3 regions of the Nocardioides sp. QY071 genome follow, and region 2 is predicted to be linked to each of the others. Evidence: predicted binding sites of a transcription regulator. Region 2 holds the regulator's gene; each other region holds the start of a gene.
The links. The regulator LexA, encoded in region 2, represses DNA repair genes until DNA is damaged. The targets are predictions, from matches to a motif close to TCGAACANNTGTTCGA.
Positions count from the first base shown of each region.

Region 1 (10,395 bases), 1.2 Mb from region 2:
ACCGTGCGGCCGGTGCGTCCCGCGCCGCGCACCCGGGCGGCGACCCGGGCGGTCAGCCGGAGCAGCTCGCGACGCAGCTGCGCCCGGTCGCGTACGTCGACCGCCAGCGTGTGCTGCGAGCCCATGCTCCCCTCGGGCTCGCCCTCACCGAAGCCGAAGACCCCGGCACCGCCCGGCACCAGCTCGGTGCGGTCGCTCCCCCACACCAGGGCGTGCAGGTGCCCGCCGAGGTGACGCCCGAGCATCCGCCGGAGCAGGTCGACCTCGATCGCGGCGACGTCGCCGACCGTGATCAGCCCGAGACGGTGCAGGCGCTGACGGGTGGCCTCGCCGACGCCGTAGAGCACGCCCACGTCGAGCGGGTGGACCTCGGCGACGAACCGGTCGGGCGGGATCACCCGGACGCCGTCGGGCTTGGCCTGGCGGCTCGCCAGCTTGGCGACCGAGATGGAGGCCGCGATGCCGACCGAGCAGGTGATGCCGTGCTCGGCGCGGATCCGGGAGCGCAGCCGCTCGGCGATCGCCTCCGGCGGCCCGAACAGCCGGACCGCACCGCGCACGTCGAGGAACGCCTCGTCGAGCGAGGTGACCTCGACCAGCGGAGTGACGGTGCGGAAGGTCTCCATGATCGCCTTCGACACCGGGGTCAGCAGACCGAAGTCGGGCGGCATGGTGACCGCGTCGGGGCACAGCCGGGCGGCCTCGGTGCCGGACATGCCGGAGCGGATGCCGTAGCGGCGGGCCGGGTAGTTGGCGGACAGCACGACCCCGCGGTGCCCGCCGCCCACGACCACCGGGACGTCGTGGAGCTCGGGCCGGTCGCGGATCATCACCGACGCGTAGAACGCGTCCATGTCGACGTGCAGGATCGGGCAGGTGACGCTCACGGCCCGCTCCCGGGCCGTGTGCGACCGGGCTCAGGAGGCGGCGTTCGCCAGGACGTGGAGCTGGGTGGCCAGCGGGAGGTACTCCGGGCGCTGGGCCACCGCGCGCTCCAGGTCGACGAGGGCAGCGGCGGCGCCGGGCTCCTGGTCGACGAGGGCCGCGGGGACCAGGTCGGCGAAGACCCGGACGGCGTGGACGGACACCGCGCCGAAGCCGTGACCGGCGAGCAGGTCGCGTACCTCCTCGACGGTGAACCGGCGACCCGTGCGGGTGTCGACGGGCTGCTGGTCGTCGAGCAGGTCGCGGGCCTGCTGGAAGTGACCCGCCATCGCGCGGGTGATGACAGCGGCGTGCCGCTGGCCGACGACGAGGCTGAGCAGGCCGCCGGGCCGCAGCACCTCGGCGATCCGCTCCAGCGCGAGCGACGGGTCGACCACCTCGAGGACGCCGTGGCACAGCACCACGTCGGCGCTGCCGGCCCCGACGACCTCGACGAGGTCGGCGACGTCGCCCTGCAGCCCGGAGACCTCGAGGTCGACCTCGCGCGCCCGGCGGGCCAGCGCCGCCAGGGCGTCGGGACTGGGGTCGACCACCCGGACCCGGTGGCCCGACTCCGCGAGCCGCACGGCGAAGCCGCCGGTGCCGCCGCCGAGGTCGACGACGTCGCGGGGTCCGCCCGCGAGCGCGGACTCGAGGGCGTCCCACACGACCGCGGTGCGGACCGATCCACGCTGCTCGCGAGAGGCCATGTGCCGAACACTAGTGGTCACCTCAGGATGGCTCGGACAGGCACTCCGTCAGCCGACGGCCAGGCCCGCGAGCTGCTCGCCGAGCGGGACGTGCGGGGTGAGGCCGAGCGCCTGCTCGATGAGGGCGAGGAAGCGGTCGGCGTCGCGGACCAGGTCGTCGGCCTCGCGCTCGGTCGCGGCCCGGGACGACCCGGCCTCGGCCGCCGCGCGCTTGGAGGCGCCCGCGGCGAAGAAGGACGCCCACTCCGCGAGCTCGGGCGCGACCTCGGCGAGAAGCACCCAGGCATTGCGCTGAGCGCGCCGGCGGCCGGCCTCGGGGCGGGCCCGGGCGGCCAGCAGGGCGGCGGCGGCGCGCAGCGCGGCGACGTGGGCGCAGGCATAGCGGGTGGCCACGTCGCGGGCCGCGACCGCCTCGCTCAGCGATTCTGCCGACCGGATCAGGTAGTTGTGGGTGGTCGCCGGCAGGGCGTGCGGGCTGACCGTGAGAGGGGCGGACTGCTGGGCCACGGCGACTTCTCCTCCAGATCTGTTCGAACAGGTGTTCGAATGATCCGACGGTACACCGCAGGTCCGACACTGCTCAAGAGGCAGCGCCGGAGACGGGATGGGCGACCGGGCTCGGCGACCGGGCTCAGCGGCTCGCGAGCCGCACGTACTCCCGGCTCTGCGGGTGCCACAGGAACACCAGGGTCACCGCGCTGATCACGGCGGCGGCGATCGCCATGCCGTCGACCATGGTCGGCGGGTCGGTGCGCACGGTCGCGACCGCGACCACGATCACGCCGGCGACGATCGCGGCCAGCGAGTGACGGGCCCAGTTGTAGCCGACCCGGAAGAGTGCGATGAGCGTGAGGGACAACACGGCCGTGACGCCGTAGAGGACCAGGATCACCGGGACGAACTCCACCGGCTGGACAGTGCTGTCGCCGACCTGCATGGGCGACCAGACGCTGCCGAGGTCCTCGCGCTGGGTGACCACGAGGACGCACACCAGCAACCCGGCCGCGACCAGGGACCACAGCAGCCAGCACGCGATCACGACCGCGGGCGGCCGGGCCGTCACCTCGCCGGGCTGCTCGCCCGGCCGCTCGACCTCCTGAGCGGCCTGCTGCTCGGCGTCGGTCTCGGGCATGGTTCCTCCAGTCCGTGGTGGGGTCGTGCTCGGTAGGGTCACCCCCATGTCGGCCGAGCATCCCTCGATCACCCGGTTCCGCGACGAGCACCAGCGCCGGGGCGGAACCGGCCAGATCGTCATTCTGCCCGACTCGGTCCACACCGCCGCACTGGCCGCCGAGGCCCTGGGGTGCGAGGTGGGGGCGATCGCCAACAGTCTGCTCTTCGATGCCGGCGGCACGCCGGTCCTCATCCTCACCTCCGGCGCCCACCGGGTCGACACCGACCTCGTGCAGGCCGCGATCGGCGGACCGGCGCTGCGGCGCGCGAAGCCCGACTTCGTCCGCCAGCACACCGGACAGGTGATCGGCGGGGTCTCCCCCATCGGCCACCCGGTCCCGGTGCCGACGTACCTCGACCCCTGGCTGCAGCGCCACGAGGTCGTCTGGGCCGCCGCGGGCCACCCGGCGGCGGTCTTCTCGACGACGTACGACGAGCTGCTCGCGCTGACCGGCGCCGAGCCCCTCGACGTGGCCAAGGACTGAGGGCCCACCGGTGGCACGCGTCGTCGTCGTCGGCGGCGGTCTCGGCGGGATGGCCGCGGCCGCCCGGCTGGCCAAGCTCGGCCACGAGGTCGCGCTGCTGGAGGCGTCCGGCCGGCTCGGTGGCGCGCTCGCGCCGGTCGAGCGGGACGGGTACCGGTGGGACGCCGGTCCGACCAGCACGCTGCTGCCCGCCGCCCTGCGCGACCTGTTCCGCAAGTCCGGTCGGCCGCTGGAGAAGGAGCTGGGGTCCGACCTCGAGCCGCTGCCGGTGCTGCGCGAGCACCGGTTCGCGGACCGCACCTCGGTGCTGCTGCCCGGCGGCTCGAGGGCCGACCAGATCGCGGCGTTCGACGCGCTGGGGCACGGACTCGGGGAGAAGTGGGCGACCCACGTCGACGTCTACGGACCGGTGTGGGACGTGCTGCGCCGCCACTACGTCGAGGTCCCGTGGGACCCGCGCACGAAGGGCGCGGTCCCCAAGGAGCTGGACTCGATGTTCGACATCCGCGAGACCCTCCACAAGCGGCTGCGTCACGCGTTCCGCGACGAGCGGCTGGCGCTGGTCGCCGGCCATGCCGCGGTCGCCGAGGGGCACGACCTGCGCAACGTGCCGTCCTGGGTGGGCGTCACCGCCTACCTCGAGCAGTGCTTCGGCGGCTGGCGGGTGCCCGGCGGCATGGGCCGGATCGTCGACCTGCTCACCGCGCGCCTGGAGACCCGTGGCGTGCGGGTCCGCACCGGGCTCGAGGTCGAGGACCTGGTCCTGCGGGAGGGGCGCGTGGTCGCCGTACGAACCGCGGAGGGCGAGGCCGACGCCGACGCCGTCGTGGTCGCGATCGACCCGCGCCGGCTGCCCGTGCTGGCGCCGCACGTCGAGCGGACCATGCCCGCGATCCCGCCGGTCGTCAGCCATGTCGGGCTCGCCGGCGACGTCCCCGACCTGCCGCACGAGCTGGTCATCCACGAGGAGCCGCTGCTGACCGTGCGTCCCGGCGGGCATGCTCCCGACGGCGGCACCGCCTGGACGATCCACGGCCGCGGCAAGATCGCCGAGGACCTCCTCGACGCCCTCGCCCGCCACAAGCTCGACGTGCGCGAGAACGTCGTGACCCGTGTCGACCTGTCGCCGCGCGACCAGGTCGAGCAGTGGCGCGGCTCGCCGATGGGCGTGCTGTGGCAGGGCCGCGGCACCGTCCGTCGCCGGATCGGTCCCGGCACCCCCGTGCCCGGTGTGTACGCCGCCGGCGCCCACACCGCTCCCGGCGCGGGCGTGCCGTTCGTCACCCAGTCGGCCGCGCTGGTCGCCCAGCTGATCGGCCCGGCCTGATCACGCGTGTTCAGACCGTGATCAGACCGTGATCTGCAGCGCCTCGAAGATCTCGAGCGTCGCCTTGGACCGGTTCAGCGTGTAGAAGTGCAGTCCCGGCGCGCCCCCGGCGAGCAGCTCGTCGCACAGCTCGGCGGCGATCCGGATGCCCTCGGCCCGTACGGCGGCCGGGTCGCCGTCGTACGCGCTGATCCGCTCGACCACGTCCTCGGGGACGCTGGTGCCGATCAGCTCGCCCTGGCGGCGGATCGCGGCCAGGTTCAGGATCGGCATGATGCCCGGCAGGATCGGGATGTCGACCCCGCGCGCGCGGACGCGCTCGACCAGGGAGAAGTAGTCGGAGGCGCGGAAGAACATCTGGGTGACCGCGAACTCGGCGCCGGCCCGCGCCTTGGCGACGAGGACGTCGGCGTCGGCGTCGAGCGAGTCCGCCGAGGGGTGGCCCTCGGGGAAGGCGGCGATGCCGACCCGGAAGTCACCGCGCGAGCGGGCCAGCTCGACCAGCTCGACGGCGTAGTTGAGGCCGCCCTCGGTCGGGGTCCAGTCGGCGCGCGGGCCCTCCTGCGGGTCGCCGCGCAGCGCCATCACGTGACTGACGCCCTCGGCGACGTAGGAGTCGAGGATGCCCTCGAGCTCGGCGCGGGTGTGGCCGACACAGGTCAGGTGGGCCATCGGGACCATCGAGGTCTCGCGCGCGATCCGGCCGGTGATGGCGACGGTCTTGTCACGGGTGCTGCCGCCGGCGCCGTACGTCACGGACACGAAGGTCGGGCGGTAGGGCTCGAGCGCCCGGATCGCGTCCCAGAGCTGCGCCTCACCCGCCTCGTCCTTGGGAGGGAAGAACTCGAAGGAGAACGAATGGCCGCCCTCTCGGATGATCTCGCCGAGGGAGCGCCCAGCACCGGTGGTCATGGGCCGCAGTGTAGGTGCGCGGAGCGCGCCGGGGCCGGGCATCTCGCCGATCTCCACAGTCACTAGGCTCACATCCGTGACACAGCAGGCGTGGGACCCGACCCCCTTCCGGACCGAGGTCCAGGCCACCCTGGACGCCTTCCTCGCCGACCAGGCGACCCGGCTCGCACCGCTCGGCGGGGACGCCGCGCGACTGCTGTCGGAGGCGCGCGTCACGGTGTCGGGCGGCAAGCGGTTCCGTGCCGCGTTCTGCCACTGGGGCTACGCGGCGCTGGCCGGCGACCCCACCGGCGCCGACGCGGACGCCGTACGACGTGCCGCCGCCGCCCTCGAGCTGCTCCACGCGAGCGCGCTGGTCCACGACGACCTGATGGACGCCTCCGACACCCGCCGCGGGCGCTCGGCCACCCATCGCACGTTCGAGCGCGCGCACCGGGCCGACGGCTGGCGCGGCGACCCGGAGCAGTACGGCGCCGCGGCGGCGATCCTGCTCGGCGACCTGCTGCTGTCGTGGTCCGACGAGCTCCTGCGCCGCTGCGGCCTGGGCTGGGACCGGGTCGGGCCGGCCCTCGACGTGTTCGACCTGTGCCGCTCGGAGGTGATCGCCGGCCAGTTCCTCGACGTGTCCGTCCAGGCCCGGGGCCGCGCCGACGTCGCCCAGGCGATGACGGTGCTGCGCTACAAGTCCGCGAAGTACTCCATCGAGCGCCCGATCCACGTCGGCGCCGCGCTCGCGGGGGCCGACGCGACCGCGCTGGAGCGGCTCAGCGCGTTCGGGCTGCCGCTCGGCGAGGCGTTCCAGCTGCGCGACGACCTGCTCGGCGTGTTCGGCGACCCGGCCACCACGGGCAAGCCCGCGGGCGACGACCTCGTCGAGGGCAAGCGGACCGTGCTGGTGGCCCTGGCCCTCGACCACGCCTCCCCCGCCGACGCCGCGCGTCTCGACAGCGCCCTCGGCACTGCACTGTCCGACGCCGAGGTCGCCGACCTGCGCGCGATCATCGACGGCTGTGGCGCCCGGGCCGAGGTCGAGTCGATGATCGACGACCTCGCCCGCCAGGCGGTCGACGCGCTGCATCGCGGCCAGGCCGAGTCCGGCTGGGACGCCGAGGCGTGCCGGGTCCTCGAACAGCTGGCCGCCGCGGCGACGCGGCGCGCCCACTGAGCCCGCCGCTCCGGTCCGCCGCTCCCGCGTGAACCAGATCGACCGGCTCCCCGGCCCTCTCCCCACCCGCGTGCTCGCCCTCGACGGGCTGCGCGGCGTGGCCGTGCTCGCCGTCGTCGGCTACCACCTCTTCCCGCACCGGCTGCCCGGCGGGTTCCTGGGCGTCGACATGTTCTTCGTCCTGTCCGGCTTCCTGATCACCGCGGAGCTGGTGCGCGGGGCCGACGGTTCGGGACGGCCCGCCTTCGCACCGTTCTGGGCACGACGGGCCCGCCGGCTCCTGCCGGCGCTGCTCGCGGTCCTGCTGGTGGTGACCGCGGCCACGGGGCTGCTCGGCGGTGCCCTGGAGGTGCGGCTGCGACAGCAGGTGCTCGCGGCGCTGACCTTCAGCAGCAACTGGTACCAGGCCGGCACGCCGGCGTCGTACGCCGACCGCTACGAGGCGCCGGTGCTGCAACACCTGTGGTCGCTGGCCGTCGAGGAGCAGTTCTACCTGGTGTGGCCGGTGCTGCTGTGGCTGCTGCTGGCCCTCACGCGGCCCTTCCGCACGGATCGGCGCGGACAGGTCGTGGCGGTGCTCGCGGTGCTCGGCGTCGCGGCCATGGCCGTCGGCCACCTGGGTGGCGCATCCTTGAACCGGCTCTACTTCGGCACCGACACCCACGGCTTCTCGCTCCTGATCGGTGCGGTCGCCGCGCTGTGGACGGTCGAGGTACGGCTGCGGACGGCGGTCGCGGCGGCGGTCGGCGCGCTGCTCGCCGTCGTGCTCCTGCCCTGGGACGCCTCGCTCACCTATCTCGGCGGTACGGCGGCCGTCGCCGCCGCCACGGCGCTGGTCGTGCTCCATGTGACGGCCGACGCCCAACGGCCCGACTGCGGCCGCTCGCCGGTCGCCATCGTCCTGTCCGCGCCGCTGCTGCGCTGGGCCGGGCGCCGCAGCTACGGGATCTACCTGTGGCACTGGCCGGTGATCGTGGTCCTGCTGCAGGTGGCGCCGGGCGTGCCGCTCGCGGTGGCCGCCGTACCGATCACCCTGGGGCTGGCCGCCCTGTCGTGGCGTCATCTCGAGGAGCCGGTGCAGCGACTCGGCTACCGGGCGTCGGCCCGGCAGGTGGTGGCCCTCGGGCAGCGGACCGGACTGGTCGGCATCGCCGTCAGCACCGTCGTCGCCGCCCTGGTCTCGGCCACCGTCACCGCCGGGATCGGCAACTCCCGCGACCACAGCGCGCTGCAAGTGAGCCTCGACACCGGACAGGCCGCGATCGAGGCGCACCGGAAGGCCACGACGCCAGCGCCGCCCGCGCCGGCAGCCGGTGCGGCACCCGCGGCGTCACCGTGGGCCGCGCCGGCCCCCGGTGACGGCCGCGACCTCACCGTCATCGGCGACTCCGTCACCGTCGCCGCCGCGCCGGCGCTCTTCGACCTGCTGCCCCAGGCCGACGTCCGCGCCCACGTGGGGATGCAGATGGCGAGCCTCGAGGGGCGGATCCGCGGACTGAGCAGGACCGGCGCGCTGCGGCCCGTGGTCGTCATCGCCCTGGGCACGAACGGCGACTTCGCACCCCACCAGCTCACCGACGCCATCGGCGCGGCCGGACCCGGCCACCGGTTCGTCCTGGTCACGGCCAGCGGGCCGCGCTCCTGGATCGGGCCGGCGAACGCCAAGCTGCGCCACTACGCCCGCACCCACGCCGACGCGCGGCTCGCCGACTGGGCGGCGCTGCGCTCCCGGGTGCCGGACTTCGCCGGCGACCGCATCCACCCGGGCCCGCGGGGCGGTGCGGTCCTCGCGCGGCTGATGTCACGCACGGCCGCGTCCTTCTACGCGTCCTGACCCGGCGGCGCCGGCCCGCCGCTTGACCGCGCACAGGCGGCTCCCTACGGTTTCGCGACATGAAGATCATTCGTCTCGGGGCCGTGCTCGGCTCAGCTCTTGCCGCCACCTCCTGCTCGCCGCGTCGCCGGCCACCGCCGCCAGCGGGTCGGTTGACGCCATCGGTGGCGGTGCACGAACCTGGTTCGGCGACGCCGACAACATCGTGATCGTGAGCGACCGGCTCGGGGACTACCACGGTGCCGTCGGCTGGATCGAGATCAAGCAGGCCGACGGTTCCTGGAACCAGCGCCCGGCCACGCGGATCTACGTGGGCGCCGGCGAGGGGTCGTTCCAGAGCATCCCGGTGACCGTCAACCGGGAAGCAGCCGACGTTCGCCTGGTGTCCTGCCTCCAGGACGGCGCGAGCGGCAGTCCCTGGAACTGCAACCGGAAGATCATCAGCGGCAGCTGACGCTCACCCGAGCAGCGGCACGACCTCGGCCGGCCCGGGTCCGCGCAGCAGCACCTCGACGGCCGGGTCGGCAGCGCCGCGGTCCCCCAGGACCTCGACCACGAGCCGGAACCAGCGCGGCTCCGCCCGCGCGAACCCGGACCAGGCGTCCCAGAGCAGCACGGTCGGGCCGGGCAGGTCGCGCAGGCAGTCGTTGAGGGCGTCCAGGTTGGCGCCGTAGTGGTCGGGGAACGCGAGGGCGTCGCCGAGCGCCCTCAGCACGTCGTCGCGGGCATCGAGGCCCACGCCGTCGACGTACCCGAAGCCCCAGCCGGCGTGCTCGGCCGCGTGCCGCACCGAGGCGACGTCGAGCGCCGACTCCCACCGGTGGACGCCGGGCGCGTGCCGCCCGGCGAGCACAGCCGCGAGCCCGCTCATCGCCCCAACCTCATCGCCGAATCCTCTCGAACGACTCGTAGTGGTCCTCTGTCCAGTACAGCTCCCCCTCGTCGCCGGCGATGATCCGCCGGGCGCCGCGGTGGTCGAGGCCGGGGGTCTCGACGGTGTACTCCGCGTAGTAGCCGCGCGGCCGGTCCGGCAGCACGCCCTCGAAGTTGCCGAAGGTGGAGCCGTCCTTGCCGGGATAGGGGAACGGCCCGCCGGCATCGATCAGGTCGACGGTCTCGGCGGCCTCCGGCGGCAGGTCGGCCAGGTCGACGTACGGGAGGCCGTCCTCGTCGCGCGACGCCGCGGCGGTGGGCGTGGCAGCGGCACGCGGTGTCGCGGTGGCGCTCGGGCTCTCGGTCGCGCGCTCCGGATCCGCGGTGTCGTCACCGCCGCGCGACTGCAGCCACCACACCCCGACCAGCAGGACGACGGTGATGACCGACGAGATGACCTTCGTCGTGCGCCGGCTCATGCTCAGAAGGCGAGCGCCTGGGCACGGCGCTTGACCTCGGCGCCGCGGTTCTCCAGCAGCGCGTCGATCGGGCGGCCCGGGAGGTCGGCGTCGAGGAAGATCCAGGCGATGCACTCGCGGTCGTCGTACCCGTTGTCGTGCATCAGGGTGAGCAGGCCGGGCAGGCCCTTCACCGGCTCGCCGTCGACGAGGAACAGGGCGGGGATGCCCTGCTTGATACCGCGACCGGGCTCACCCGGCACCGCGGCGGCCAGCTGGTGCTCGCGCACCATGGTGCGCACCTTCGCGGGCGTGACGCCGATCTGCGCGGCCGCCTCGTCCCAGTCCAGCCACTCCTCGACAAGGGCGGAGAGGTCCTGCTCGGCCAGGGGCTTGTCGCTCATGGAGGCCATCTTCCACGAAACAGGCGGCCAGGATCACACCGGCGTGGCCAGCCGGCGTGTGTGGTGCCGCGCCGTACGATGACTGCTCCGGTCACTTCCCCGGCCGGTCCAGCAGAACATGCACAGGAGG
Region 1 is NZ_CP124681.1:3,222,163-3,232,557, forward strand. Features, by position in the region: gene dinB (DNA polymerase IV) at 1-887, opposite strand, end outside; gene QI633_RS15545 (methyltransferase domain-containing protein) at 918-1,634, opposite strand; gene QI633_RS15550 (SAV_6107 family HEPN domain-containing protein) at 1,683-2,141, opposite strand; gene QI633_RS15555 (hypothetical protein) at 2,266-2,766, opposite strand; gene QI633_RS15560 (YbaK/EbsC family protein) at 2,813-3,292, shown strand; gene QI633_RS15565 (FAD-dependent oxidoreductase) at 3,303-4,619, shown strand; gene metF (methylenetetrahydrofolate reductase [NAD(P)H]) at 4,641-5,531, opposite strand; gene QI633_RS15575 (polyprenyl synthetase family protein) at 5,608-6,696, shown strand; gene QI633_RS15580 (acyltransferase family protein) at 6,725-8,530, shown strand; gene QI633_RS15585 (hypothetical protein) at 8,742-8,984, shown strand; gene QI633_RS15590 (barstar family protein) at 8,988-9,401, opposite strand; gene QI633_RS15595 (ribonuclease domain-containing protein) at 9,412-9,882, opposite strand; gene QI633_RS15600 (Rv2175c family DNA-binding protein) at 9,885-10,265, opposite strand.
Region 1: a site for LexA is predicted at 2,165-2,180, ahead of QI633_RS15550 (SAV_6107 family HEPN domain-containing protein). Genes of this name have one in related genera too.

Region 2 (10,395 bases):
TACATGAAGCAGCGTCTGCGCGGGTGGGGCGGCAATCTCTCCCGCCAGGCCGGTGGCCGGGTCGGCGCCGACGGTGGCGGCATCGGTGGTCGTGGTCCCGGTGAGACCAAGATCGAGACCGACCGCCGCCGGATCAACGACAAGATCGCCAAGCTGCGCCGCGAGCTCAAGGCGATGAAGGGGACGCGCGACACCAAGCGCCAGGAGCGCCGCCGCAACGAGATCCCCTCCGTCGCGATCGCCGGCTACACCAACGCCGGCAAGTCCTCGCTGCTCAACCGCCTCACCGGCGCCGGCGTGCTCGTCGAGGACGCCCTGTTCGCCACGCTCGACCCGACGACTCGTCGTACGGCGACCGCGGACGGCCGGGTCTACACGATGAGCGACACCGTCGGCTTCGTCCGGCACCTGCCGCACCAGCTGGTCGAGGCGTTCCGCTCGACCCTGGAGGAGGTCGCCGACGCCGACCTGATCGTCCACGTCGTCGACGGCTCGCACCCCGACCCCGAGGGCCAGCTGGCCGCGGTGCGCGAGGTGCTCGCCGAGATCGGCGCGACCGAGGTCCCCGAGCTGGTCGTGGTCAACAAGGTCGACGCGGCCGACCCGGTCGTGGTCGACCGGGTACTGCGTCGCGAGCCCCACTCGGTCGCGGTCTCCGCCCGCACCGGCGAGGGCATCGCGGCCGCGATCGCCGCCGTGGAGGCCGAGCTCCCGCGCCCGCGCGTCGAGTTCACCGCGCTGGTGCCCTACGCCCGCGGCGACCTGATCGACCGGATCCACAAGGACGGCGAGATCGGCACCCTCGAGCACACCGCCGACGGCACCCGGGTCACCGGCCGCGCCACCGAGGCGCTCGCGGGCGACCTGGCGGCCTACGCCGTCTGAGTCTCCTCGTCGCACCCGGCAATTCGGTTCCGATTTCCCGAATTCGGCAACCTGATCGCCGGGTACGACGGATGATCCCGGCGTGACTCGGCACCGACTCCTGCTCGGCCTGCTCGCGCTCGTCCTCGCCACGGTGGCGAGCACGACGTTGCTGGCCCGTGCCGGCGCGCGCCCGGACCCGTGCGCGACGAAGGGGGAGCGGGCCGGGGAGAGGGGAGCGCTGGTGACCGGATCGGGCGCCCGGGTGCTGGTGATCGGCGACTCCTACTCGGTCGGCGCCGGCGTGCGCCCCGACCAGTCGTGGCCGGTGCGGCTGCCGGGCCGGGTCCGGGTCGACGGCTTCTCCGGAAGCGGGTTCAGCGTCGGTGCGAGTCCGTGCGGCGACGTCTCCTACGCCACCCGCGCCGCGCACCGCCGGCTCGCCGGCGTCGACATGGTCGTGATCGAGGGCGGGCTCAACGACGCCGACCAGTCGCCGGCCGACCTGTCGGCCGGGTACGTCCGTCTCGTGGAGGCGCTCGGCGACCGCCCGGTGCTGGTGGTCGGACCGCCGCCCGCACCTCTGCTGCCGTACGACGCCGTCGCGGCCGTCGACGCCCGCCTGGCCGCGCTGGCGGCGAGCCGCGGGACGCCGTACCTGTCGATGCTGGACGCGGAGCTGACCTACCAGCCCGACCGGCTGCATCCCGACCCCGCCGGGCACCGCGTGTTCGGCGATCGCGTCGCCGAGCGGGTCGAGACGCTGCTCACCCAGCGCACCCGCCCGCGTCCCTGACCTCCTGCGCGATCCGGGTCGCGAGGGCGATCACCTCGGCGGCCAGCGGCGAGAGGCTGCCGCGAGTGAGCGCGTAGACCCGGCGTGGCGGTAGTGCGGGTGCGAGCGGGTGCAGCGCGACGCCGCGCGGCCGCTCCGGCCAGCCGAGGGAGAGCACCGGCATCACCGCGCAGCCCAGGCCGGCGCGGACCATGGAGGTGACCGCCTGGTTGTCGGCGGTGCGGAACACGACGTGCGGTGCGATGCCGCGCCCGGCCAGGTGGTCCTCGACCTCGCGCTGGTCGCAGATCGACGGGAGCGCGACCATGGGCGCCTCGTGCAGCAGGTCCAGCGCCACCGGACCGCCGGGGAAGGCGTCCGGCGGTGCGACGAGGACGTGCTCGTCCTCGAGCAGCAGCGTGCTGTCGACGTCGTCGGGTCCGGGCCGGTCGAAGAACAGGACGTCGAGATCGCCGAGGTCCGGCACGGCCGCCTCGTCCTCGACCAGCCGGATGTCGCAGCCGGGGTGGGCCGCCCGCAGCCGCTGCACGAGCGGCGGGAGCAGCACGTTGGTGACCGTCTGGAAGGTGCCGATGTCGACCCGGCCGTCGCCGGCGTGGAAGCGGCTGACCGACTCCTCGGCCTCGCCCACGACCCCGAGCACCTCGCGTGCCGAGGCGAGCACCACCCGCCCGAGCGGGGTCAGCCGCACGGGCCGCGGGCCGCCGGGCCGGTCGAACACCGCGCCGCCGACCGACCGCTCGAGCGCCGCGACCTGCTGGCTCAGGGTGGACTGGGTGTAGCCGAGCCGCTGGGCGGCGCGGGCGAAGGTCCCCTCGACCGCGATCGCGTCGAGGGCCCGCAGGTGCCGTAGCTCGTACACGCGATCATCGTAAGCAACGATCATCTCGATCGAAAAGCATCGCTTTTCACGATGATGCGGCGCACCTAGCGTCACTGTCATGACCGAGACCACGCACCACTGCAACGGCATCACCCTCGTCGCCGAGACCTTCGGCGACCCGGCCGACCCAGCCGTCCTGCTCGTCCACGGCGCCTGCGCCTCGATGCTGTGGTGGGAGGACGCGCTGTGCCGGCGGATCGCCGCCGCGGGCCGCTACGTCATCCGCTACGACCAGCGAGACACCGGCCGCTCCACCAGCTTCCCCGCCGGCGAGCCCGGCTACGGCCTGCGCGACCTGGCCGCCGACGCCGTCGCCCTCCTCGACGCCCTCGGCATCGATCAGGCCCACGTCGTCGGCCGCTCGATGTCCGGCGGGGTGGTCCTCGTCCTCGGCGTCGACCACCCGGACCGGGTCCGCTCGCTGACCCTGGTCAGCACCACCACCGGCGAGCTGCCGATGGGCTCCGCGGACCTCCCGCCGGACCCCGACCCCGGCGACCCCGCCGCCGTCGTGGCCTACCTCGTCGAGGCGTTCCGCGCGTACGCCGGCGGCTCACCGCACTTCGACGCCGATGCGACCCGGGCGATCGCCACCGCCGACGTCGCCCGCACCCGGGACCTGCGCGCCACCCTGGTCAACCACTTCGCGATGGACTTCGCCGGACCGCGTGGCGGCGGGTGGAGCGACCTGCGGGTCCCGACCCTCGTCGTCCAGGGCGAGCTCGACCCGGTCTTCCCACCCGCCCACGGCGAGGCTCTGCGCGACGAGATCCCCGGCGCCCGGCTGGTCGTGCTGCCCGGCTCCGGGCACGACGTCCTCGAGCCCGCCTGGGACCGGTTCGTCGCCGAGCTGGTGGAGCACACGTCGTGACCGCGCTGCGCTCGGCGGTGTGGCTGCCCCTCTTCGACGACCTCGCGGACCCGGCGGCCGTCGTACGGCTGGCGGTGGCGGCCGAGGAGCACGGCTGGGACGGCTTCTTCGTCTGGGACCACGTGCGCTGGCAGGAGCCGGTGCAAGCGGTCGCCGACCCGTGGACGACGCTGGCCGCCGTCGCCGCGGCGACCACCAGGCTGCGGCTCGGCCCGATGGTCACCCCGCTCTCGCGACGCCGGCCGCAGGTCGTGGCGCGGCAGACCGCGACCCTCGACCGGCTCAGCGGCGGCCGGCTGGTCCTCGGCGCGGGCCTCGGGAGCGACCGGTTCGGCGAGGAGTTCTCGCGCTTCGGGGAGGAGGCCGACGACCGCCGCCGCGCCGTCCTGCTCGACGACGCGCTCGGCGTCCTGCGGCAGGCGTGGAGCGGGGAGGAGGTCCACCACCACGGCCCGGGCGGCACCATCGACGGTGTCCGGTTCCTCCCGCGGCCGGTCCACGGCACGGTCCCGGTCTGGACGGCCGGCTTCCCCGGCAACAGGCGCCCGCTGGTCCGCGCCGCGCGCCACGACGGGTTCGTCCCGGTCAACCTCGAGCACCCCGACCAGCTCGCCGGTGCCGTCGACCGGATCCGGGAGCTGCGGACCGAGGCCGGCACCGTCGCGGCGCCGTACGACGTCGCGGTGGCGCTGCCCGCCTCGGCCGACCTGGCCGCCTTCGAGGCGGCAGGCGCGACCTGGTGGCTGGCCGACACCGACCCGCACGGGAACACCGTCGACGCGGTCCTCGGGGTGATCCGCGACGGCCCGTTCCGATGACCGCGGGCGAGCTGTGGAGGGGCGCGCAGGAACGTCGGCCCCACCCTCTAGGGTTCTCCGGTGACCACCACCGCTGCCGACCGGACCTCGCCGGTCCGCGACCTGCTCGCGACGGCGGTGGCCGCGCTCGGCGGCCAGGAGCGTGCGGGCCAGGTCGCCATGGCCGAGGCCGTCGCCGACGCGTTCGCCGACAGGGAGCACCTCCTCGTCCAGGCCGGCACCGGCACCGGCAAGTCCCTCGGCTACCTCGTCCCCGCTCTTCTCCACGACCAGCGGGTCGTGATCGCGACCGCCACACTCGCGCTGCAGCACCAGCTGGTCGAGCGCGACCTGCCGCGCCTGGTCAAGGCCGTCGGCACGGTTCCGGGCGTCGACGCGTCGTACGCCGTGCTCAAGGGGCGCTCCAACTACGCCTGCCTGCACCGCGTGCGCGAGGGCGCGCCCGACGACCAGGGCCAGCTGATCCAGGCCGAGGACGCCATGGGCGCGATGGGCCGCAAGGTCCTCGAGCTGCGCGAGTGGGCCGAGAAGGCCGCCGAGGACCGCAAGACCGGGGAGCGCGACGACGCGCCGCGCCACACGGACAAGGAGTGGCGCCAGGTCAGCGTCTCCGCGCGTGAGTGCCTCGGCGCCGCCAAGTGCCCGTTCGGCGAGGAGTGCTTCGCCGAGCGCGCCAAGGAGAAGGCGCAGAAGTCGCACCTCATCGTCACCAACCACTCGCTGCTCGCCATCGACGCCGTCGAGGGGATCCCGATGATCCCGGACTACGACGCCGTCGTGATCGACGAGGCCCACGAGCTCGCCGCCCGGGTCACCCAGGCCGCCACCGACGAGCTGTGGGCCGCCGAGGTCGAGCGCGCGGCACGGCGCAGCATCCGCCACGTCGAGGGGGAGGAGGCCGAGGACCTCGCCGACGCCGCCGACGCGCTGCGCGCCGCGGTCACCGACGCCCCGGCCGGTCGCTTCGAGCAGGTCCCCGAGGCGCTCGCCGACGCGCTGGTGCTGGTCCGCGACGCCGCCCGCGCCTGCGTGGGCGCCTTCCCGAAGGCGGAGTCCGGCAGCGAGCCCGACGCCGCGATGACCCAGGCCAAGGGCATGGTCCAGGAGGTCCTCACGACCGCCGAGCGGATGGCCGCCAACTCCGAGGCCGACGTGCTGTGGCGCACCGAGGGCACCGACCGGATCCCGCCGATCCTCTGCATCGCGCCGCTCCAGGTCTGGGCCCAGATGCGCGACAAGCTGCTCTCCGACAACACCGTCGTGCTCACCTCGGCGACCCTCATGCTCGGCGGCGACTTCGCGACGGTCGCCGGCTCGGTCGGCCTCAAGCCGTCCGAGCGGGTCGCGCCCGAGGCGCCGCGCCAGGAGTGGCCCGACGACGCCCAGCCGTGGCGCGGCCTCGACGTCGGCAGCCCGTTCGACTACGCCAAGCAGGGCATCCTGTACGTCGCCCGCCACCTGCCCCCGCCCGGCCGCGACGGCCTCGGGCCGGCCCAGCTCGACGAGATCACCGAGCTGGTCGACCAGGCCGACGGCCGCACCCTCGGGCTGTTCTCCAGCCGCCGGGCCGCGGAGGCCGCCGCCGAGCACGTCCGCAAGGCGCTGCCGCACCTGACCACCCTCGCCCAGGGAGAGGCACAGCTGCCCGAGCTGGCCCGCCAGTTCCTGGAGGACCCGCACACCTGCCTGTTCGGCACCCTCGGCCTGTGGCAGGGCCTCGACGTCCCCGGCGACACCTGCCAGCTGGTGATCATCGACCGGATCCCGTTCCCGCGGCCCGACGACCCGCTGATGAGCGCGCGGCAGAAGGCCGCCGACCAGGCGGGCGGCAACGGCTTCATGCAGGTCGCCGCGACCCACGCCGCGCTGCTGCTCGCGCAGGGCGCCGGGCGCCTGATCCGCACGACGAGCGACCGTGGCGTGGTCGCCGTACTCGATCCGCGGCTGGCGACCGCCCGCTACGGCTCGTTCCTCAAGGCCAGCCTGCCCCCGATGTGGCCCACGAACGACCCGAAGGTCGTGCGCCAGGCCCTGGGCCGCCTCAGCGGCCGGGCCTGACCCACGACCTTCGTGGTGTCAGCGGGGCGTCAGCGCGCGGTGGCGCTGACCTTCGCCGTCGCGTCCTTCTTGCCGGCGTTGGCGAAGGTGATCTCGATCCACTGCACCTTCTTGCCGAACTCGTAGCGCTTGGTCTTGTCGCCCTTGCGGTTGATCTTGACCATCTTGGTGAGCGGCGCCTGGCCCTTCTTCTTGATCGTGACCAGGACGTAGCCGCCCTTCTTGCGCTTGGGGCCGTCCACGTGGACGCGCAGGTGGGCCTTGCCACGGAACTTCGACTTGAAGCGGATGGTCCGCGAGGCGAGGTGCCGCAGCTCGACCGAGTCGGAGACCGAGCGCCGCGAGCCGGACAGCTTCACGCCGCGCCACAGCCTGGCCCGCGGGTAGGCCCCACCCTCGGCGTAGTTCAGCGCCGGGCGGCGGTTGGCCGCCGCGAACCAGCCGAACTGGGTGCGCAGGTCGGTGCCGCGCGCCGCTAGTGCGGCGTTGATCGCCTGCCGCGAGTTGGCCGGGCCGGCCGCCAGGTCCCAGATGTCGCGCACGATGGTCGGCATGCCGCCGGGGCCGTTGACGGCCGGGAAGTGCTCGCTGAGGTACTTGAAGAAGATCCACGCGCCGTAGGGAGCCAGGCCCTTGCGGTGGTCCAGCGGCTGCGCCGGCTGACCCAGGGGACCGCCCTTGAGGTACTGCAGGTTGTCGTTGATCGCCGGGTAGACCTCGTCCTCGGCCCAGGTCGCGGTCGCCTCGAGCAGCCAGGTGTCCTCGTTGACGTCATAGGCGAACTGGACGGCGTGGAAGTACTCGTGCGCCGCGGTCACCTGCAGGTTGCCGAGGGGGCCGGGCACCGGGCCGAACTCGGCGTAGTCGTTGTCGAGGACGCAGTACGCGGCCGCCGTCACGTGGCCCCCGACCCGCTGGTCGGTCGTGCAGTAGCCGTAGAGGCCGCGCTTGCCGAGGTCGGCGAGGTAGACGTCGAACTCGTTGCCGTCGCTGACCGGCGTGCGGTAGCCCGAGGCGACGTAGCGGCTCGCGACGTTCTTCATCACGTTGAGCACGGCCGCGGGGTAGTTGGGCGCGGGGGCGTCCGAGCCCGTGCTCGGCGAGTAGGCGCCCTGGACGTAGTGGACGCAGATGCCGCTGCCGCAGGTCGGCGCCGCCTCGGGCGCGGTGTAGCAGGGCAGCCCCGAGCCGTTGGTGCACTCGATGCCGCCGGAGCCCGGCGGCGGCCGGTAGCCGGTGCCGGGGCGGGCGAGCAGCCGCGCGGCGTCGTCCTGCAGGCTCGTCGGCAGGTCGTCGCGGGTGAGCGCGAGGTCGCGCAGCGCCATGGTCAGGTCGGCGCCGGTCGTGGCGTCGGTCGGCGCGGCGTTCGGGGCGGCCTCGACGATGTCCTGCACCGTCTCGAGCGCCTGCTCCGCGGTCGCTTGGGCGACGTCGTCGTCGATGTCGACCGGGACGGCGGCGCCCGGCGCAGCCGGATCAGCGGCCGGATCGGTGTCGTCCGCCCGTGCGGTGCCGCCGAGGACGGACACGGTGAGCAGGGCTGCGAGCAGCGCGGACAGCAGCCCGAGGAAGGGGAAGTGGCTGCGACGAGACATCAGGACCGGCCTTCGGAGATGGCGACAGGACATGCAGACCCTATGTCACCGCCCGGTCAGGCAAACCTCACACCCGCCGGAGAACCGCCGTCACCTTGCCGAGGATGGTCGCGTTGGTGCCGTCGATGGGCTCGAACGCGGGGTTGTGGGGGAGCAGCCAGACCTGGCCGCCCTTGCGCTGGAACGTCTTGACCGTGGCCTCGCCGTCGATCATGGCCGCCACGATCTCGCCGTTCTCAGCGGTGGGCTGCTGGCGGATCACGACGTAGTCGCCGTCGCAGATCGCGGCCTCGATCATCGACTCGCCGCTGACCTCGAGCAGGAACAGCTGTCCGTCGCCGACGAGCTGACGAGGCAGCGGGAAGACGTCCTCGACCCGCTCCTCGGCGAGGATCGGGCCACCGGCCGCGATCCGGCCCACGACCGGGACGTTGGCCGGCACCGGCGCGGCGTCGCCGATCCCGGTCTCGTCGTACGTCGTCTCCTCGGCGGTGCCCATCGCGCGTCGCGCCGCCATCACCTCGGGCAGGAACACCTCGAGGGCGCGGGGCCGGTTGGGGTCGCGCTTCAGGAAGCCCTTCTCCTCCAGGGTGCGCAGCTGGTGGGCGACGCTGGAGGTGCTGGTGAGGCCGACCGCCTGGCCGATCTCGCGCATGCTCGGCGGGTAGCCGCGCTTCTCGATGCTGTCCTTGATGTGGGCCAGGACCCGCTGCTGGCGCGGGGTCAGCCCGGTCGCGTCGGCCGGTCCGTCGGGCAGCTCAGTGACGCTGCTCGCCTTGCCGTCGCCCTTGCGCTGGGTGCCCTTGCGCTCAGCCATGGTCGCCCTCCAGATCAGATCGCGTGGTGTGGTCCGGATCGACCGGGCCCGTGTGACGACGCTAACCGAATCCGGCCCCCGGTTTCAAACATCTGTTCGAACCGCGTGTCGCGACACGCCGGTCGAACGAACTTTCGAACGGTGCTGGAAATCTTCGAACACCTGATCTAATCTCGTACACATGTTCGATCGAACGCCTGATCGAACACCTTCCGTCGGACCCCCTCGATACAACTGGGGCCGTCCACTTCCCCCGGAGGTCAATCCCATGAGCACCATCACCCTTGCGCCGCGTGTCGCCCCGGCTCGCGCCACCACGCGTCCCGCCACCCGCCCCGCCACCCGTCCGGCCACCCGTCCGGCCGCCCGCGGCCAGGTCCGGCTGACCCGACGCGGCCGCGCGGTCGTCTTCCTGCTTGCCCTGACCGCCGTCGTCCTCGCGGCGATCTGGCTGGCCGCCGGCTCGGCCGCAACCCGCCAGGACGGCGGCGCGCCGCAGGTCCAGCTCGTGACCGTCGGCCCCGGCGACACCCTGTGGGACATCGCCAGCGACGCCGCCGCGACCTCGGGCGACGACGTGCGCGACATGATGGAGACCATCCAGCAGCTCAACACGCTCGACGGCAGCATGGTCTACGTCGGCCAGGAGCTGCGCGTGCCGACGCACTAGTCGCACCACCAGACTTCTTCGCTGCCTCGACCCCAGCGGAGATGGGGCCTGTATTGGCCTGGGGAATGAGAAGGGCGGGATCCGACCGAACCGGATCCCGCCCTTCGCGCGTGCGTGAGTCGCGCGCTCAGCGAGCCGCGCGCTTGCCGCCCTTGGGCGTGGCGGGGTCGCGCTTGGGGCGCGGCTCGTGGTGGTGCGAGCTCATGCCGAGGGCGCGCGAGAGGCGGATGGCCAGCATGAAGGTGAGGAACAGGCAGAGCATGGCGCCCAGCGAGGCCACGGCCATGAACGCCCACGCGCTCGCCTTGCCGTCGTGGCGCGCGGTCGCGCCGAAGTCGATGGCGGCGACCACGAGGTACCCCCAGGCCACGATCGAGACGGTGCCGCCGGCGGCGATCAGCAACAGGGCGGGACGGAACTTCGCCTTCGCCCGATCGCCAGCCCGCTTGCCACCCGTCACGGCGGTCATTGTTGCTGATGGGTGGGTGGAATGCTCAGCCAACGCGCCCTCCACCGCTTCCGGGAGGTCCCGGCGGGCCGTCGGGCGGCCGCGAAACGCCGGTCCGGAAGTCCTCGTCCGGAGGCCTTTGTGGGCGGTGACCTGCGCAAACGTCGTCCGGGTCGACCCGCTCGCGAACTCGCGGCGACCCGCGCTTGCATCGCTGGTGGCCGAGGCGTACGGTTACCACTACATCTAGTAGTTACAACGATGTAGTTCTCCACATCTAGTCCACAGGGCGACCCATCGTCACCCACAGGACCGGAGCGGAAACGCACAGTTCGCCCCACCTTTTTCCACAGGCGGGGGAGTTGTCCACAGCTCGTAGCCTCGGGAGGAGGGGGACCCATGCACTGTCCGTATTGCAAGCACCACGACACCAAGGTCCTCGACTCCCGCGTCTCCGACGACGGCTGCTCGATCCGGCGCCGCCGGGTCTGCCAGTCGCCGAGCTGTGAGAAGCGGTTCACGACCGTCGAGGCCATGCAGCTGACCGTGCTCAAGCGCTCCGGCGCGACCGAGCC
Region 2 is NZ_CP124681.1:4,453,100-4,463,494, reverse strand. Features, by position in the region: gene hflX (GTPase HflX) at 1-885, shown strand, start outside; gene QI633_RS21510 (SGNH/GDSL hydrolase family protein) at 968-1,660, shown strand; gene QI633_RS21505 (LysR family transcriptional regulator) at 1,632-2,522, opposite strand; gene QI633_RS21500 (alpha/beta hydrolase) at 2,602-3,414, shown strand; gene QI633_RS21495 (LLM class flavin-dependent oxidoreductase) at 3,411-4,232, shown strand; gene QI633_RS21490 (ATP-dependent DNA helicase) at 4,392-6,290, shown strand; gene QI633_RS21485 (MXAN_6640 family putative metalloprotease) at 6,320-7,885, opposite strand; gene lexA (transcriptional repressor LexA) at 7,953-8,702, opposite strand; gene QI633_RS21475 (LysM peptidoglycan-binding domain-containing protein) at 8,971-9,372, shown strand; gene QI633_RS21470 (hypothetical protein) at 9,500-9,832, opposite strand; gene nrdR (transcriptional regulator NrdR) at 10,220-10,395, shown strand, end outside.

Region 3 (10,395 bases), 1.7 Mb from region 2:
TCACCTGCTGATTCGGAGGGGTCAGTCCTGCTGCGCTATTGTTCCGCGTAGAGGTCCGGTCGCCAAAAGCGGTCCGGATCGCACCGAGGCAGGTTGCCCGAGCGGCCAATGGGAGCGGACTGTAAATCCGTCGGCTTTGCCTTCGAAGGTTCGAATCCTTCACCTGCCACGGCACGAACCGCCCCTGGCCCGCGGAGACGCGGACCGGGGGCGGTTTGCTTTACTCGCCGTCGTGACAGACGCCGACCGCCGCGACATCCACGACACCGTGCTCCGCTACTGCCGCGCGGTCGACAGGCTCGACTACGCCGGCATCCGGGCGGTGTACGCCGAGGACGGCGTCGACCACCACACCGGGTTCAGCGGGCCGGCCGACGACTACGTCGCCTGGCTGCGCGAGGTGCTGCCCCGGCTCGACGGCACCATGCACGTCATCGGCAACCACCTCGCCGAGGTGGCGGGCGACGAGGCGGTCGCCGAGACGTACGGCACCGCCGTGCACTGGGGGACGCCGTCGAGCGACGCGCGGCGCAACTTCACCACCGGCTTCCGGTACGTCGACCACTTCGTCCGCACCCCCGCCGGCTGGCGGATCCGGGAGCGGTACGCCGTGCGGGAGTGGACGCGCAGCGACGCGGGCCGGCTGCTCGCGCCGGAGGGCGCCGGCCCCCGCGGCAGCCGCGACGGGAGCGATCCGCTCGCCGTCGTGCGGCAGGCCGTGCTCGGGGACCGCGCCGTCCGCTGATGGCTACGGCCGTGCCTGGAACGGGAACAGCGCTCGTGACGCCCAGCCCGACCCGGACGGTGCGATAGGGGTGGCGGTCCCGGCGACCGCTCCGGTGGGCGTCCAGTCGGCCCGCGTCAGCGAGCCGTTGGTGCCGGCGAACCAGAGCTTCCCGTCGGCGACGAAGGCGCCCCGCATGCCGCTGTAGCTGGCGCCGGTGACCGACGGGAAGGTGTACAGCTGCTGGCCGACCACGCCGGACTCGATCTCGAAGCCGCGGCGGAACAGCTGGGACGAGCCGGCCTTGGTGAAGTAGATCCAGCCGCGGTCGTAGAAGAGGCTGGTGAGGTTGGGGACGTCGCCGTTGTGCCAGTCGGACTGGGGGACGAGCTGGTCGGCGGCGTTGATCGTGACCGGTGCGCCGTACGTCGTCCCGTCGAAGGTACGACGCGTCAGCGTGCCGTTGGCGTAGGCCGTGTAGAGGTCGCCGTTGACCATGAACGCGCCGACCGTCGTGCCCCAGCCGGTGCCATTGGGGGCGTCGGTGGGGACCGTGGCCGTGGTCCCGTCGAATCCGACGCTGACCAGCTGGGAGCCCCCGCTGGCGACCCGGTAGATGGTGGCAGGCAGCGTCGCGACCTGACGGACCGGCAGGGTCGCGCCGGAGGAGAGCGGCACGAAGGCGACCTTGCGGTGGGTCTCGTTGGCGAACACGTCGGTGTCCGAGCCCACGAAGAGGCCCTCGGGCGTGGCGACCATGTCCTTGACGCCGACGCCGAGGGTGCGGGTCGGGTTCCAGGAGTACGGCATACCGTTGGCGACGTCGAGGGCTCCGATGCCGGGTCGGGACACGGCGCCCTGACCGGCGGCGTCACCGCGGGTGGGGTTGTTCTGCCAACGCATGTGGCCGCCGACGTAGACGACGTCGGCCGTCACCTCGGTGTCCCAGGTGGTGTCGCCACCGGTGTAGGCCACCCAGGTGGGGCGGACGTTCGTGCCGGTGGCGGCGGACTCGTAGCGGGCAACCAGGTCGCAGCCGCTGGTGCCGGCGACACTTGCGGAGCCGCCGTACGCGCCGGTGGTCGAGACGATGAAGAAGCTGCCGTCGGGTGAGAACTCGACGTCGGTCATGTAGGTCTCGAACGAGGAGCTGCACGCGGACTCGTACTGCGTCGTGTAGTAGTTCGCGAGCGCCATGCTCGGTCCGCCGATGTCGAGGACGGCGAGCTGGTGGCGGCGCACGCCGTTGACCGTGTTGAAGTTGCCGACCAGGACCAGCCTGCTGTTGGCCGGGTCGGTCGCGATCTTCTGGACGTTGGTGATGCCGCCGTTGTGAACGCCGGCGATCACGCCGGTGTAGTAGGGATCGCGGGCTCCGGTGGTGGCATTGAGCGTGCCGAGAGCGGCGCTCGGCCGACCCTGCAGGTGCGTGAACTTCCCAGCCACCCACAGTCGGTTGCCGGTGACCGAGAGGTCGCGCACCTGGCCGTTGATGGTGCCCGGCTGGAAGGTCGCGATCCGGGTGCCCGTGGCGACGTCTGCCTCGTAGAGCCGGCTGACCGAGACGCTCGCGCCGCCGGACCTCACGCTCGTGAAGGCGCCGCCGACGTAGACCGACGTCCCGTCGGCCGCCGGTGCGAGTGTGTAGACGCGGTCGTTGGGGTTGGGGACGAAGGAGGTGGACACCTGTCCCGTGAACGCGTTGAAGGCGAACAGGTTCACCCGCGCGATGTCGGTCGAGCTGCCCGCGTTGCGGACCCGGGTGAACGTGCCACCGACCAGCACCATGTCACCGACCCGGGCCATCGCGTAGACGGCGCCGTCCATGACGTGCGGGGTGAAGGCGACCGGGTCGGCGTCGACGATCCGACCTGTCTGCGGTGCCGCGTTGCCGGTGTCGGCGGCGCGGGCAGCGGGTGCGATCGGCCCCGTCAGGTAGGTGATGACGACGATCCCCACGGCAAGCAGCAGGGTGGTCGTCCTGCGAGCGGTCCCAGTTCCCATCGGACGTTCTTCCTCTCGACTCTCAGTAGGCGCCTCGGCCGCCGAGGACGGCTCCGGCAGTGCGGAGCAGGATCCGGACGTCCAGCAGCAGCGACCAGTTGTCGACGTACTGCTGGTCCAAGCGCACCGTCTCTTCCCACGAGAGGTCGGAGCGGCCGGAGACCTGCCACAGACCGGTGATCCCGGGACGTACGACCAGCCGGTGCCGGACGTCGGGGAGGTACGCCGCCACCTCGGCCGGCAGCGCCGGGCGCGGCCCGACGAGCGACATCTGGCCGAGCACCACGTTGATCAGCTGTGGGAGCTCGTCGAGCGACGTACGACGCAACCACCGGCCTACGCGGGTGATCCGCGGGTCCCGGTGGATCTTGAACAGGGGGCCGCTGGCCTCGTTGAGCTCGACCAGGTCGGGCGCCGCTGTCGCGGCGTCGCAGCCCATGGTGCGCAGCTTCCACATCGTGAAGGGCGCGTCGTTCCGGCCGATCCGGGTCTGCCTGAAGAAGGCGGGGCCGGGTGAGTCGAGCCGGATCGCCAGTGCCAGCGCCAGCAGGACGGGCGACAGCACGAGCAGGGCGAGCGCGGCGACGGCCCGGTCGAGCACGTGCTTCACGATGTGGGAGGGGCCCAGGCGACGGGGCGCGCCGAGGTGGAGCAGCGGCAGCTGCTCGCCCAGGTCGAGCCGGGTGCGCCCGGCCGGGGAGGTGAGCAACCCGGTCCACACGAAGATCGCGACGCCGTCGTCCTCCAGGCTCCAGCACAGGCGTTGCAGGTCGGCGGCGGGGACGTTCGGGTCCGGCGCGAGGATCACTGCGTCGGCGCTGGTGTCCCGGGCGGTCCCGGCGCAGGTGGCGAGGTCGCCCGCCCCGACCACGTCGAAGCGGTGGGTCAGCGACGTCCCGAGCCGCTCGAGCAGGCGGGGCAGGGTGTCCGGGGTGCCGGCGACGACGACGCGGTGGCTCACGCCGCTGAGCCGGACGCCGCTGCGGGCCGCGACGGCCATCGCCCCGCGGGCGACCGCGCCGAGTCCCGCGCTGGTCAGGCAGACCACGGCGACGATGCCGGCGGACAGGGGGTAGCCGACCAGGTCGGCGACCAGCAGGGCGCCGGTCGGCAGCACCAGCGCGGCCACTACGACCCGGCGGCAGCGGGCGCCGAGGTGCCCGGGCAGCTGGTAGTCGCCCGTGGCGCACACCGCGACCACCCACATCGGAACGAACAGGAAGGCCGGACCTACGCGGGAGATCGCGTCGGGAACCAGGCTCGCGACGAGGACGACGACCAGCGCGGCCACCGCGTCGGCAGCGGCGAGCAGGCGCCCGGCGCGGTGCAGCGGGGCCGTCGCCCGGGACACCCCGTGCTCGGTCGTCACCACCGCCGTCGTGCGGGTACCCAGGACAGTCATCGGTGCACGAGGTCCTCGACCAGCGCCTCGAAGCGGGCGAGCGTGGGGGAGACCCGGTGCTCCGTCGGGACGTGGTGACCGGTCAGCACCGCGAGCGAGAGCCGGGTCGCGAGCTCGTCCTCGTCGTACGCCGTCACGACCAGGCCGGTCCGCGAGACGAAGCGCGCGAACCGCTGCTGGTGGTCGTCGACGTGCTCACCCTGGTACGGGTCACGCGGTACGACGACGGGAAGGTGCCCGTGCTCGCGGGCATCCATGATCGAGCCGGGCCCGCCGTGGGTCACCACCGCGTCAGCCCGGTCGAGCAGGTCGGCCATCGCGCCCGGGCCGAGGAGGGACGTGCCTGTCAGTCCGTCGGGCAGTGCTGTCGAGCCGTGCTGCACGTGGAAGCGGAACATCCGCTGCTCGGCCAGGCTGCCGACCCAGCGCAGCAAACGGTCGAACGGGTGGTGGTCGGTGCCGAGGAAGACCGCGACCAGCGGCGGCTGGTCGGGCGTCACCACAGCTCTCCGACCAGGACCGAGGAGCGGTAGAGGTGCTGCTGCTCGGGCCACTGCACGAGGAACAGGTCGGTGGCCGGCCGGCACAGCTTGCCGGTCAGCGTGCGGGTCTCGACCCGGTCGTAGACCTCGAGGTAGATCGACGACGTCTGCCGCCGGTGGCGCAGCCAGAAGTAGGGCACGGCCACCGCGGCACCGGTGGAGACCACCACGTCGGGGCCGAAGTCGTCGAGCACGTGGTGCGCCTGGACGGAGTTGCGCGCGAGGTTGACCAGGTTGCGGGTCGTCGGGTGGTGCGCCCAGGTCACGCTCTCGCCCTCGAGCTTCGCGACGGCGTCGGCGGTGTCGAAGGTGACCCAGTGCCGGTCGTGCTTCTCCCACCACGGGCGCAGGCACATCAGCTGGGCGAGATGACCTCCTGAGGAGGAGACGAGAAGCACCCGCATGACGCACTCCCGGAGCTTGGTGGCTGACGGCGATGCCCCGACCTTAGGGAGGTGCCGAGGGGCTGACATGCCCCAAATACGGCATGTCTGGGGCTTCGCTCGGTCGGCGTCAGGCGGCGTAGTCGTCGGCGAGGACGATCGCCTGCTGGGCGTGCGCCTGGTACTCGGCCTGGGTGATGGGTCGGGTGCCGCCGCCGGTGACGAGGCGGTAGAGGCCGTGGGGTGTGCCCCAGATCCACTTGTCGGGTCCGAGCTGCAGCACCGTGTAGCCGGGCACGTGGGTCTTGGCTCGGTGGTGGTGCCGGGTGAGTGGGGTGTCGTTGTGATCACCGGTCTGGCCGGGTGGTCCGTGCTTGTCGTAGGCGACGGTGTGGTCGTGGTCCGGTTGCCGGCCGTTGCGCGTGAAGAGGCTGGTGGCGTGGGGGAACACGTCTCCGACGGTGCGTAGCTGGGTGCGGTGCTTGACGTCGGTGGGGTGTTCGTAGCCGTTGACCGACCGTCCGGTGTGGAGGTCGATGACGGGCTGCACTCTGATGGTCGCGTGGCGACCCAGGAGGTCGCTCACCTGGGTGAGGAGTCGTGGGCCGAGGCTCTCGACGCGGGCGAGGGGTCCGAGGGCGCCGGTGTCGTCGAGCGCGACGTGCACGACGATCTCCGCGGACCGGCGGGGGTCTCGTGACGGTTGCTGCGCAACCTCCTCGACCTCCGAGGTGCCCGGGGTGTCGTCGATGCCGTTCAGGAACGCGAGCACGGCGGCCGGGTCGGCGAGCATCGCGAACGCCTCGGCCCGCCAGTGATCCATGCCCAGCGGCTCGGCACCCTCAGGCACGTCGGCGTGCTCGGCCAGAGCGGCAGCGAGGTCCTCGACCGCTTCCTGGTGGGCCAGGGCATCGGCCTCGTCGAGCCGCGCGAACACCGTCCCCACACCAGCCTGATCGCTGTCCTCGCCGACCTGGGCCCCGGGACGGGGCTTGGGGTACCAGACACCCTTCTGGTTCTGGTTCTCCTTGACCCGCGCGGCGTGGGCGACCGGGTCGGCCTCGATCACCTTGGCCTCCGCGATGGCGAGGATCCGCGACGGCGCCTGGTCCAACGCGGCAGCGACAGCCTCGTCGACGATCCGGATCTGGTTGCGGTCGAGGGTGCGGGACATCCGTGCGACCCGCCGCACCACCCACACCTCGCACCGTCCCTCGCGGATCCCGGCCCAGGTCTGCGGGAGGCGGTGGCGCAGGTCGAACGCGTCGGCCAGGGCGCCACGGGTCGCGAGCACGTGCTCGTGCCGGGCGATCGCCATCTCCACCAGTGCGAGGTCGGCGACCTCCGGAGTCCCGTCCCCACCCAGGGTGATGAGCCGCGGACCGCCGTACCGGACCAGTACCGCACCGGGCTCGGCCTGCGGGTCACCCGAGTGCAGGTCGGCCCAGGCGAGCAGCAGCTCCAGCTTGCGGACCTCGAGAAGCCTGGCCTCCCGGACACTGTCCTCGGCCGCGTGGAGCAGCTGCTCCGGCGTGGCATCCGAGAGGTCCGAGATCATGCGCCGATTCTATCGCACATATGTTCGAATAACGAGGCCCGTCGCGGACTTTCCCCTTGTTTCTACGGGGTTTTCGACCACGCGCGAACTCTGACCCGACCGCCGAACCCGGCCATCTCCCGACCGTCCTCGTTGCGGCCTTTCGGAACGCAACCGGCTACGCACCCGAAGGCCCGCGGACAGTTCGCGCAAACGGCCCAGGTGGTTTCGAGGCTCGTCGCTGGCGCTCCTCGCACCTCGACCATCGGACGAGGTCGGTTGCGGTGGTCTCGTGACGGTCGCTGCGCGACCTCCTCGACCTCCAGGCGTGGACCGTCGCCCGACCGCGGAACCCAGTCACCACCCGACCCTCCTCGTCGCTGTCTTTCGGAACGCAACCACTGACGCAACCGAAGCCCACGGACAGTTCACACGAATAGCCCAGGTGGTTTCGAGACTCGTCGCTGGCGCTCCTCGCACGTCAACCACCGCGAGACCCTCAGCCCTGCGGCGGGTGCCAGCCGACCTTGTACGCCGCACCGACGGCGGCGAGCTGGGAGCTCATCTCCAGCTTGGCCAGGATCGACTTCACCTGGGTGCGGACGGTGGCCTCGGACACCACGCTGGTGCGGGCGATCTCGCGGACCGGTGCGCCGCGCATGAGGGCGCCGAGCACCTCCATCTCGCGCCGGGTCAGCCGGTCGAGCCGGGTCCGGATGTCGCGGACCTCGTCGCGGTCGTGAAGGGCGATCTCGATCAGGGAGCCGCGTTCCTGGGCGTTCATCAGGGGCAGGCCGTCGCGGGCCCGGCGGACCGTGGCGACGACCTCGTGCAGCGGACAGGTCTTCACGAGCACCGCCTTGGCGCCGCGGCGCAGGCACTCGCCGCGGCGGGCGCTCTCACCGCTGCCGGTCACCACGACGACGGCGATCCCGGCGGCGGCCAGCGGCGTGATCAGCCGCATGCCGTCGCCGACGCGTCCCAGGTCGAGGTCGAGCAGGATCACCCGGGGCGCGCTGCGCAGGGCGGTCGCGAGCACGGTGGCCAGGGTGGTGTGCTCGTCGGTCAGGTCGATCCGGCGTACGCCGTACCCCTCGGCCTCGAGGGTCAGCGAGACCGACTCCGCGAACAGCGCGTGGTCGTCGATGATAGTGATCCGCATGGGGCGCGGGCGTCCGGTCGACATGGCCGTCAGCCCGCTGCCAGGGCCGTCGGGACAGACGGCTCCGGAGGTACGGCGGGCCGGACGTGCGGCGTCCGCGCGAGGTCCGCGTCGGTGTCGGCGCTGCGCAGGGTGACCACGAAGGTCGCGCCGCCGAGCGTGGCGGCTGCCGGGTCGTGGTGGAGCGAGCCGCCGAGCTCGAGCATCAGCCGGTGGGCGCGTTGCAGGCCGATGCCCTGCCCGGTCGAGCCGGTGCCGCGCGCTCCCCACTGGAACAGCCGCTCCTCGAGGCCGGGCTCGAGGCCGGGGCCGCGGTCGCACACGCGGATCTCGACGTGCTCCCCGACCCGTCGCGAGGAGATGGTCGTGGCGTGTCCGTGGGCATGACGGTGGGCGTTGGTGAGCAGCACGTTGAGGACCTCCGCGAGGGTGTCGTGACGGGCGAGCACGCGGTGCCCGTCGGGATGCCAGTGCACCCGGTGGCCGAGCGCCTCCTGGGCGATGACGAGCGGTTCGACGACGTGGTCGACCGCGAGTGCGGCGAGCTGGTCGGGACCGTCGTCGGTACAGGTCCGGCCGAGGCGGGCCGCCTCGACGTCGACCATGTGCTTGAGCGCCAGGCGACGCGGTCCCGGCGGCAGCTGGTCGCTGGCGAGCAGGTGGACGCCGGCGACGATGCCGGCCGTGGCGGCGCGCATCTCGTGGACCACCTCGCGATCGTGCTGGACGGTCGCCTCCGCCTCGGCGGCCCGCAGCACCAGGCTGGCCTCCCGGGTGGTGTGCTCGCGCAGCGAGGAGACGAGCATGCCGATCGCGGTGGTGGCGACCAGGGAGGCGCACAGCACCACGCCCGCCATCGCCACCGGGGGCGGCGAGGTGGCCTCGGTGAGCGTCGCCCAGACCCGGGCCGCGAAGATCACGAAGATGCCGCATGCGATGCGCTGTGCGGCCCAGGCCGGCAGCGCCGAGCGCAGCAGGCGCAGGGCGACCAGCACGGTGACGACGGCGATCGCCGCGAGCACCAGCTGGTCCTGCCACCGGTGGACCGACAGGAACGGCGACGGGTCGGTGAGGATCAGGCCCAACCGCGCGGCCAGCACGCCGAGGCCCAGCAGCAGCCCGCCGAGCATCGGGTTCAGCCGCGGCGGGCGCTGGTCGCGAGCACCGACGGAGAAGACGCCGTACAGGACGACGACCGTCACCAGGTGCCCGGCGGTGAGCCGGTAGCTGTGGCCGCCGTGCGCGGCATCGCCGAGCGACATCACCACGAGCGGCAGGTCCTGGACGGCCACCAGCGTGATCGCCGTCGCCATCCTGGCCTTGACCAGGCTCTGCCCGATGCTCACGTCGAAGGTGAGGACCAGGGCACTGGCGATCAGGACCAGGTCCGCCAGGACCATGCACAGGTGCCCGGCGGCGGCCAGGGACTGGGCGGACGGTGCCTCGAGAAGCAGGACGCCGTACGGGTGGAGCATCAGACACGCGAGGAGCAGGGCCCACCACAGGGGCGCGCGGTCAGCAGCTCTCAGGGAGGGGAGAGACGACCGACCAGTGACCGCCCGAGAGAGCGCCCTGCGTGAGCGCCGGGACTGACGGTCCGGGTGCGGACTCGTCATGCTGGCGATTATGCGCGGGTCTCCGGTCCGTCGTCGAGGAAGGCCTCAACGTACCCAATTTTTGGCCGATCGGTCGGGCGTGTTGGTACGGCGTCACCATCCTCAGGGTGTCGACACGGTCACGGAGCGGGTGGTCGTGGTCGCCACTCCCCAGCCGTCGGTCACGGTCAGCTCCACGGTGTAGCTGCCGGCCGCCGGGAAGGTGTGGGACGCCGAGCTCGTCGTCGAGTTGGCGGTGCCGTCGCCCCAGACCCAGCGGTAGGTGATCGTGTCGCCCGTGTCGGGGTCGCTCGAGCCGACGGCCGAGAAGTTGCAGACCAGGCCCGAGCAGGCCGGCGGGTTGAGCACGGCGACCGGCGCCCGGTTGCCGGGCGGGATGGCGATCGTGACGGTCTGCGTCGCCGTGCCGGTGTCGCCCCACTCGTCCTTCGCGGTGAGCGTGACCGTGTAGGTCCCGGCCGCCGTGTAGGTGCGGGTCGGGAGCGGGCCACTGCCGCTGCCGTTGCCGAAGTTCCACGCGTACGTCAGCGTCGCGGCGTTCTCGTCCGTCGAGCCGCGCGCGTCGAAGGTGCACACGTTGTTGGTGCAGCTGACGGTGAAGCTCGCCACCGGCGGGTTGTTCGGCGGGTGGGTGACCGTCGCGTGCCGCTCGTAGACCGCACTGATGAAGTTGTGCTGGTCGATCGCCCGCACCTGCACGGTGTAGTCACCGGCCGGGATCACCGGTGTGGTGTAGGAGAAGTTCGAGCCGGGCGTTCCGGGGCTGTTCAGGAACGCCGTGCGCCAGCTCGCGGTCGTGCTGGTGAAGGTGCCCGACGAGCTCATGTACTGCCCGGCCGAGTTCACGATCCCGACCTGCACCTGCTGCATCGCCTGGTCGTCCTCGGCGCGCCCGCTCACGAAGATCTTGCCGTCCGGGAACACGGTGCCCTCGGTCGGGCTGAGCAGGTCCTCGGTCAGCACCGGGGGCTGGTCACCGGGGTAGATCGGGTAGCGAGACGTCGCTCCGCTGGTCGACGGGTCCT
Region 3 is NZ_CP124681.1:587,427-597,821, forward strand. Features, by position in the region: tRNA gene QI633_RS02785 (tRNA-Tyr) at 88-169, shown strand; gene QI633_RS02790 (nuclear transport factor 2 family protein) at 233-745, shown strand; gene QI633_RS02795 (hypothetical protein) at 749-2,728, opposite strand; gene QI633_RS02800 (sugar transferase) at 2,751-4,130, opposite strand; gene QI633_RS02805 (glycosyltransferase) at 4,127-4,630, opposite strand; gene QI633_RS02810 (UDP-N-acetylglucosamine--LPS N-acetylglucosamine transferase) at 4,627-5,076, opposite strand; gene QI633_RS02815 (DUF222 domain-containing protein) at 5,186-6,613, opposite strand; gene QI633_RS02820 (response regulator) at 7,092-7,754, opposite strand; gene QI633_RS02825 (HAMP domain-containing sensor histidine kinase) at 7,784-9,229, opposite strand; gene QI633_RS02830 (PKD domain-containing protein) at 9,473-10,395, opposite strand, start outside.
Region 3: a site for LexA is predicted at 6,626-6,641, ahead of QI633_RS02815 (DUF222 domain-containing protein). Genes of this name have one in related genera too.